4 regions of the Shewanella sp. Actino-trap-3 genome follow, and region 4 is predicted to be linked to each of the others. Evidence: predicted binding sites of a transcription regulator. Region 4 holds the regulator's gene; each other region holds the start of a gene.
The links. The regulator sigma-54, encoded in region 4, starts transcription at its own class of promoters, with help from an activator protein. The targets are predictions, from matches to a motif close to GTTGGCACGNNNNTNGNNT.

Region 1: the regulator sigma-54 is predicted to act here: its motif matches at 921-939, upstream of flhA (flagellar biosynthesis protein FlhA).
Region 2: the regulator sigma-54 is predicted to act here: its motif matches at 1,101-1,119, upstream of flgF (flagellar basal-body rod protein FlgF).
Region 3: the regulator sigma-54 is predicted to act here: its motif matches at 942-960, upstream of fliE (flagellar hook-basal body complex protein FliE).

What each region holds. Positions count from the first base shown of each region.
Region 1 is NZ_PJCE01000001.1:1,810,446-1,812,655, reverse strand. Features, by position in the region: gene flhB (flagellar biosynthesis protein FlhB) at 1-872, shown strand, start outside; gene flhA (flagellar biosynthesis protein FlhA) at 1,007-2,210, shown strand, end outside.
Region 2 is NZ_PJCE01000001.1:1,843,628-1,845,837, reverse strand. Features, by position in the region: gene flgE (flagellar hook protein FlgE) at 1-902, shown strand, start outside; gene flgF (flagellar basal-body rod protein FlgF) at 1,168-1,908, shown strand; gene flgG (flagellar basal-body rod protein FlgG) at 1,924-2,210, shown strand, end outside.
Region 3 is NZ_PJCE01000001.1:1,824,688-1,826,897, forward strand. Features, by position in the region: gene fliF (flagellar basal-body MS-ring/collar protein FliF) at 1-482, opposite strand, end outside; gene fliE (flagellar hook-basal body complex protein FliE) at 545-886, opposite strand; gene CXF80_RS07760 (sigma-54-dependent transcriptional regulator) at 1,140-2,210, opposite strand, start outside.
Region 4 is NZ_PJCE01000001.1:3,855,188-3,857,397, reverse strand. Features, by position in the region: gene lptB (LPS export ABC transporter ATP-binding protein) at 1-67, shown strand, start outside; gene CXF80_RS16630 (RNA polymerase factor sigma-54) at 210-1,694, shown strand; gene hpf (ribosome hibernation promoting factor) at 1,720-2,007, shown strand; gene ptsN (PTS IIA-like nitrogen regulatory protein PtsN) at 2,010-2,210, shown strand, end outside.

The sequences.
Region 1 (2,210 bases), 2.0 Mb from region 4:
ACGAGCTTGCTGGGCCGTTAATTAGCTTTATTGCTTTACTGGCATTTGTGGCTTTTTTGGGCAATATTGTTTTAGGTGGGATCTCTTTTTCAGTCAAAGCCTTTATGCCTAAAGGCAGTAAGTTAAACCCCATGAACGGTTTTAAGCGTATGTTTGGTACCCAAGCATTGGTTGAACTGACTAAAGGTATTGCTAAATTTGTGGTGGTGGCATTATCCGCTTACTTCCTACTAAAATTTTATTTCATTGATATTTTGACCCTGTCTAGCGATCACCTACCTGGCAATATCTATCATTCTTTAGAGTTGCTCATTTGGATGTTTATCGTACTTTGCAGTTCGATGTTATTGATTGTTATTATAGATGTGCCATTTCAAATTTGGAATCACAAGAAACAATTAAAAATGACCAAGCAAGAAATTAAAGATGAGTATAAAGATTCTGAAGGTAAGCCTGAAGTTAAAGGCAAAATTAGACAAATGCAGCAGGAGATGGCGCAACGGCGTATGATGACCGAAGTGCCTAACGCTGATGTGATTGTGGTTAACCCAGAGCATTATGCTGTGGCGGTAAAATACGATGTAAGTCGCTCTTCTGCGCCATTTTTAATCGCCAAAGGTGTCGATGACGTTGCCTTTAGAATACGTGAAATTGCTCGCGAACATAATGTTGCTATTGTATCGGCCCCGCCATTAGCTCGTGCTATTTACCACACCACTAAGATTGATCAACAAGTGCCAGAAGGCTTATTTACCGCGGTCGCACAAGTACTTGCCTATGTATTTCAGCTTAGGCAATATCAAAAAGGTAAAGGTCGTCGTCCTAAAGCTATCCCACTTAGTCAGCCCATTCCTGATGATTTGAAGCATTAATCGCCACTCAATTCGCTTATGTCGTTAAATGACTACCTCTGTCTTAGTTTTGGCTTAGTTTTTGCTTCGTCAGTCTATTAGCGTCAAATAACAGTACATTATTTCGCAATAGACTACATGAAGGGTTGACCTCAATGGATGCAAAAGCCGCTTTCGGGCAATTTAAACAAATAAGACCGTCGACATTTAAGGGCATTGGTACGCCTTTAATCGTGCTTGCGGCGCTTGGAATGGTGGTGTTGCCCATTCCTGCTTTTTTGCTCGACATCCTATTTTCATTCAATATTGCTTTAGCTTTAGTCGTACTACTCGTTGCCATTTATACGGATAGACCTCTTGATTTTGCTGCATTTCCTACCGTATTACTGGTGGCTACGTTATTAAGGCTTGCCCTTAACGTTGCCTCTACCCGGATTGTATTGCTCGAAGGCCATAATGGTGGTGATGCCGCAGGTAAAGTGATCGAAGCGTTCGGCTCAGTGGTGATTGGGGGTAACTATGCTGTCGGTTTAGTGGTATTCCTTATTTTGATCATCATTAACTTTGCAGTAGTGACCAAAGGTGCGGGGCGTATTTCTGAGGTAAGCGCTCGCTTTACCTTAGATGCCATGCCTGGTAAGCAAATGGCCATTGATGCCGATTTAAATGCCGGTACGCTGACCCAAGAACAAGCCGGTATTCGCCGTGAAGAAGTGACCCGAGAAGCTGACTTTTATGGTGCGATGGACGGGGCGTCAAAATTTGTAAAAGGTGATGCTATCGCCGGTATTATGATCTTAGTCATCAATATCTTAGGTGGCTTTATTATTGGTATTGTGCAGCACGATCTCGATTTTTCTAGCGCCGTAGAAATTTATACGTTATTAACCATTGGTGATGGTTTGGTCGCGCAGATCCCCGGTTTATTATTATCCATTGCCGCGGCTTTATTGGTGACTCGTCAAAACGAGTCAGGCGATATGGGCCAAATGATGTTCAGTCAGATGTTTGACAGTCATAAATCATTAGCCATTGCTGCTGGGTTATTATTTGTCATGGGTGTTGTGCCTGGTATGCCTCATTTCGCGTTTTTGACTTTCGCAGCCATTACCGCAGCTGCCGCGTACTTTGTTTACAAGCGTAATGTTGACAATAAACAAGCTGCACTTACCTTAGCCACAAAAGGGCCGGTTGAGACTAAGAATAAAGAACCTAAAGAGTTAAGCTGGGACGATGTACGCCATGTTGATACCATAGGGCTTGAGGTTGGTTATCGCCTAATTCCATTAGTAGACAAGTCTCAAGGCGGTGAATTATTAGGCAGGATCAAAGGCGTACGTAAGAAATTGTCACAAGAGT
Region 2 (2,210 bases), 2.0 Mb from region 4:
CGTCAAACGTTGAAATACAGATGAATCTTAATGTGGGAGAGAATGCATTAGATCCCGCTAAGTTTAATCCTAAAGATTCTGACACCTTTAATAATTCCACCTCGGTGACGATTTATGATTCGCTAGGTGAGTCACATATTATGACCAGTTACTTTATTAAGCCTGAGCAGGGTTCATATACTGGCGAAAGTAATTGGGTGGCCTTTTATGCTGTCGATGGAAAGCCTGTTGACACGACTGTTGCTGGCAGTTATGAAACAGATACTGATGATGATGGCACCAAAGATAATAGTGCATTGGCAGAAGCTGCTGATCCCGATGGATTAGGAGGAACATGGTCGGGTGCAGTGCTTACCTTTAACTCAGTAGGTGCTAATATAGGCAGTAACCCAGATCCGATTACCACGGAGCCATTAGGCACTGCGGGTGCAAATGCTTTAGGCCCTGGGGCCGATGGTACTCAAACTCTTAATATAAAGTTTGATAATCCAACCCAGTATGCTTCTCCGTTTGAAGTGACTAAATTAACCCAAGATGGTATTACCGTTGGCCGATTGACTAACGTAGGTATTGGCGCTGATGGTTTAGTGACCGCAAGCTACAGTAATGGCTCAACGGTGCCGTTATCGCGAGTAGCCTTGGTGCGTTTTGCCAATGAGCAAGGACTCACCCAGGTGGGGAATACGTCTTGGAAAGCCAGTATCGATTCAGGTGCAGCATTAGCGGGAGAGGCCAATAGTGGTACATTTGGTAGTATAAAATCTTCTGCGCTTGAACAGTCAAACGTTGAGTTAACCACCGAGCTGGTGGATTTAATCTCGGCTCAGCGTAACTTCCAAGCTAACTCGCGTACCCTTGAAGTGAACAATACCTTAAACCAAACCATATTACAGATCCGCTAAGTTAACCACGCGTCATGATAGGTGTTGCCGTTTACGGCAACACCTTGCCTTTACCCCTTCATTATTCGCCCTCATTATTAGTCCTCGTTATTATTCCCTGGTGTTGTTTGATGCTTTTTTGACACTCATGAGTTATTCGTTAATGTTAATTCCTAACTGATTCAATCTATTACATCTCCATAATACGCCTTAAAACTCATTGGCATGATGCTTGCTTATTCTGTGTATATAAATTGTTTTTGCAGAAAGTTTGACGGAGCAACAAATGGACAAATTTCTTTATATTGCCATGAGTGGCGCAAAGCAAGGTATGAACGCCTTAGCAGTAAGTGCTAACAATCTTGCCAACGCCAATACTGATGGATTTAAAGCTGACATGGTCCAAGCCCGTTCAATGCAGGCCTTTGGTGAAGGCTTGCCTACGCGAGTATTTGCGATGATGGAAAGCCCCGGCAGTAACTTTAACGGCGGTCCCATTAAAACCACCGGTCGCGACCTTGATATCGCAGTTAAAGGCGATGGCTGGGTTGCCGTACAAGCGGCTGACGGTTCAGAAGCTTACACCCGTGCAGGCAGTTTGAAATTTGACAGTACCGGTTTGCTATTAAATAGCAGCAATCGTCCTGTGATGGGCAATTCCGGTCCTATTGTGTTGCCTATCCCAATTGAAAAAGTAGAAATTTCCGCCAACGGTATTATTTCAGTTAGGCCCCAAGGGGCGACGGCCGAAGTGGTCGAAGAAGTGGCGAGGATTAAATTAGTTAATCCTGGTAACGAGAACATGATGCGCGGCGAAGATGGTTTGTTCCGCCTGATTACCGGTGGCGATGCGCCAAAGGACCCCGGAGTTGAAGTTGTCAGTGGCGCAGTTGAAGGCAGTAATGTCAATTCAGTGCAAGAAATGGTCGCCATGATCGATATTCAACGTCGATATGAAATGCAAGTCAAAATGATGAAGAACGCTGAAGAAATTGATAAGGCGTCAGCTTCTTTGATGAGAATCTAGTTAGGAGTAATTATTATGCATCCAGCGTTATGGATAAGTAAAACAGGTGTAGATGCCCAGCAAACCAACATTGCGGTTATTTCTAATAACGTGGCTAACGCCAGTACTGTCGGATTTAAGAAAAGCCGAGCGGTATTTGAAGACCTACTTTATCAAACCGTTAATCAAGCCGGTGGCATTAGCTCAGACAACAGCAAGTTACCCAATGGCTTAAATATTGGTGCCGGTACTAAGGTTGTTGCTACCCAAAAAATGTTTACCCAAGGCAACATGCTCACCACCGATAACTCATTAGATTTAAT
Region 3 (2,210 bases), 2.0 Mb from region 4:
AGAATAACTTTGGCACGACTAATACTTTTTAATTCTTCGATAGCCCGAGCCAAGTTTAATTCTTGGCTGAGTTTTAAGCGAGCTTGCTCCATGCGTTGGCTGACACCAAATCCGCTATCTTGGCTTAAGTAATCATTAGCTTGGGTGTTACTTTGAACACCTGCTCGGCTGAGTAATAACTTAACATCTTGATATTTGTCTTCAGGCACTTTCACCACATCGACATTTATTTGATAATCGATTTGATTTTTATCAAGTACATCCAAGACTTGGATCATCTCAGTTGTTTCCATTTTACCCAGTGGACGATACTCAGGCTCTTGGGCCCACATCATCACAAAAACAGCCATAGCAAGACATATCGCTAATGCCAAGATCATGATCACTTGGCGCATCATATCGGCGCCACCAATGCCGCCAAGAAGCCCAGACGGGTTCTCTTGCCGTACGCCGGTATCAGCGGTTGAATTTGAACCTACCATTAAGTCTGTGCTCACAATACTTACCTGCTATATCTGATGTTGTTATTTTATTTGATCTGCGACTAAACAGGCATATTCATGATTTCTTTATAAGCATCGACAAGTTTATTACGTACCTGCACCGTTGCTTCAAAGGCAACGCCAGCTTTTTCACGCGCAATAACCGTATCAGACAAGCTAACCGTGGTGTCACCCATATCTAAACGCGAGGCTAAACTTGACGATGCTTGTTGTAGTTCATTGACGCTACCCACCGCCTGAGACAACAACTGGCTGAAATCAGCACCGGTAGTGTTATTGACTTGCTGGGTTAAATTAGGACGAATTGATGAACCAATAGAAGGGGCTATTTCGCCACGAAGTGACTGCATTTCTTGCATTAATGGATTTGCGCTAATCTGCACGATGTAACTCCCTTTCGTCGGCTTTTTGACGACAACAATAACTGATAATGATTTATAGCAATTTAGATGCCAATATTACAATTAGTAGGCGATAGGTAGAAAACAATTATAAAACGATTAGAAAACAGGCAGGCGAAAGTAACCTATTTACCATATAAAATAGGTCACCTTTTGTCTTAATGATAAAATAAGATAGTAAAATCAATCAATTAAATAAGCTTGAACAAATAATCAATTCGCACATGCATTGGCACTAAGCAGGTAATTGGATCCCCATATCGCGCATTTTTGCCATTTTATAACGTAACGTACGAGCACTGATCCCGAGTTTTTCAGCGACCATTTTCCGACTACCCTGACATTGATTTAGGGTTTCTAAAATAATCACATGCTCTTGGGCTTTTAATTCGCCACCTAAGCCTTCTAATTCGGCAGACTTATCAGTGTCAACATATTCTGGTGCCACTAACGCCACATCGCCAGAGTCTAAAATAATATCATTAACGCCAATATCATCATTAACCCGCAATATCAGTGCCCGTTGAATAACATTGTCTAACTCTCGCACATTACCCGGCCAGCGATGGGTTAATAAACGCCGAGTCGCACCGTCATCCAGCTGTGGTACTGAGGTCATATTAAGTGCTTTAGCATGTTTAATAATTAAATGCCGCGCCAGCGGTAAAATATCGGCAGGGCGTTGATGCAGCGCAGGCCACGTTAACGGGAATACATTAATTCGGTAATATAAATCTTCTCTAAACTCACCCGAGGTGGCCAGCGCTTTAAGATCGCGGTTTGAGGTTGCCAGTACGCGAACATTCAGTTTAATGGTTTTACGGCCACCTAAACGCTCAACCTCACGCTCTTGTAACACCCGCAATAACTTAGCTTGTAACCCCAGCTCCATCTCAGATATTTCATCAAGTAATATGGTGCCGCCTTGGGCTTGTTCAAACTTACCAGGGCATGCCTGATAAGCCCCAGTGAACGCGCCTTTTTCATAACCAAACAAGGTCGCTTCCAACATATTCTCGGGTATTGCAGCGCAATTAATCGCAATAAACGGCTGGTCATGGCGTTGGCTATGTTGGTGAATATAACGCGCCAGCACCTCTTTACCTGAGCCACTCGGCCCCATGATCATTACCGATGCATCAGATACTGCCACACGCTGAGCCAGCGACAACAAGGCTAAACTTTTCTCATCGGCAACCACAGGCTTATCGTGGTTTTGCTTTAAGGGTAAATAGCGGGACACCTGATTCAACAACACTTCAGGCGCAAATGGTTTAGCAAGGTAATCCACCGCGCCTAATTTCAT
Region 4 (2,210 bases):
ACCTGATGAGGTATTGAGCAATCAACAAGTTCGGGCGGTGTACTTAGGTGAACAATTCAAGCTATAGTTACTTTACGGGCCTTTAGTCTATCTAACTCATTTGATTGAACGATATCTAAACAGCGTTAAACATCATTGATGTACGTGACAATCCATTACAGTTTTATAAATTGTCACTTTTATGGAAATCATCTAGGGATAAGCGGTAAATGAAAGCGTCACTCCAACTTAAAATGGGTCAACACTTAACCATGACCCCACAATTGCAGCAAGCCATTCGCTTACTGCAATTATCGTCATTGGAGCTACAGCAAGAAATCCAACAAGCATTGGATTCAAATCCATTACTTGAAATAGAAGATGAGTTTTCTGAAGCAAAAGACCCCGTAAAAGAAAATCGCGACCAAGCTGATACAGACTTCAGTGACAACAGCATTGTCAATATTGAAAAAGACACCTCAACAGTCGACACAGCAGAATCTATGACCAAAGAAACCATGGATGATTTAGCCATGGATACTACATGGGATGAAGTGTACACCGCCTCGCCGATGTCAGGTTCAGGTAGTGCTAGCATGCGCGATGATGACATGCCGTTTCAAGGTGAAACCACCGAAGGTCTGTATGAACATTTAGAATGGCAGAAAAATCTCACTCCATTTTCAGAGACCGATCTTGCCATTGCCACAGCGATCATCGACGCCGTGGATGAACGCGGTTATTTAACCCAAAGTACCGACGATATTCTCGAAGCCATGGGTGACGAAAATGTTGAGTTAGATGAAGTTGAAGCTGTATTAAAACGAATTCAACACTTTGATCCCGTTGGTGTTGCTGCACGTGATTTAAGTGAATGTTTATTGATCCAATTAGCGCAATTCTCTAACACCACACCCTATATCGATAATGCCCGTTTGCTAATTAAAGACTATTTAACCTTAATTGCTGGGCGTGATTTTAGATTATTGATGCGCAAAACTAAGCTAAAAGAAAATGAGTTACGTGACGCCATCACCCTAATCCAATCACTCAATCCTCGTCCAGGCTTATTGATCACCGCCACCGAAGACGAATTCGTTATTCCCGATGTCACGGTACTAAAGAAAAATGGCCGTTGGGTTGTAGAGTTAAACCCAGACAATATGCCCAAAATTGGCGTTAATCAGCAATACGCTGCCATGGCTAGAAGCAGTAAAAATCAGTCTGACAGTCAATTTATTCGAGGCCATTTGCAAGAGGCTAAATGGTTTATTAAAAGTATCGAAAGCCGCAATGATACTCTACTCAAAGTGGCAAATTGCATTGTGCAATTTCAGCAAGGCTTCTTTGAATACGGTGAAGAAGCCATGAAACCTATGGTGCTAAATGATATCGCTGAAGCAGTAGAAATGCATGAATCGACAATTTCACGAGTCACCACACAAAAATATATGCACACCCCACGTGGACTATTTGAACTAAAGTACTTCTTCTCTAGCCATGTCAGCACTGACGATGGCGGGGAATGCTCATCAACAGCAATTCGTGCTTTTATCAAAAAGCTGGTTGCCGCAGAAAACCAGAAAAAACCATTGAGTGACAGTAAAATGGCTCAACTTCTGGCAGAACAAGGCATAAACGTTGCTCGTCGTACGATTGCAAAATACCGAGAAGCAATGCTAATCCCGCCCTCAAACCAACGTAAGAGTTTATAACCTACAAGGTTGTGGAGGATTTTCTATGGATATAAATCTGACTGGACGTCATGTCGAAATAACAGAATCTTTACGTGAGTATGTTAATGGTAAATTTTCAAAGCTTGAACGACACTTCGATCAGATCCATAATGTACACGTTGTACTCCATGTAGAAAAATTACAACAAAAAGCAGAAGCCAAAATCCACGTTAATGGCGCAGAGATTTTTGCTATGTCAGAAAATACTGATATGTATGCTGCAATAGACGCCCTGATCGATAAACTCGACCGTCAGGTAATTAAACACAAAGAGAAGTATACAAAACACTAACGATGGAACTTTGTACCATTCTGCAGCCGGAATGCACTACCTGTGCCACACCGGGCAGTAAGAAAAAAGTACTGGAACTCATCAGCAATTTAGTCGCTGCCCAGTATCCAACCCTGTCTTCGCAAGAGGTTTTTGAAAGCCTATTAGCGAGAGAAAAAATGGGTAGCACAGGTATAGGAAATGGCATTGCGATACCTCATGGT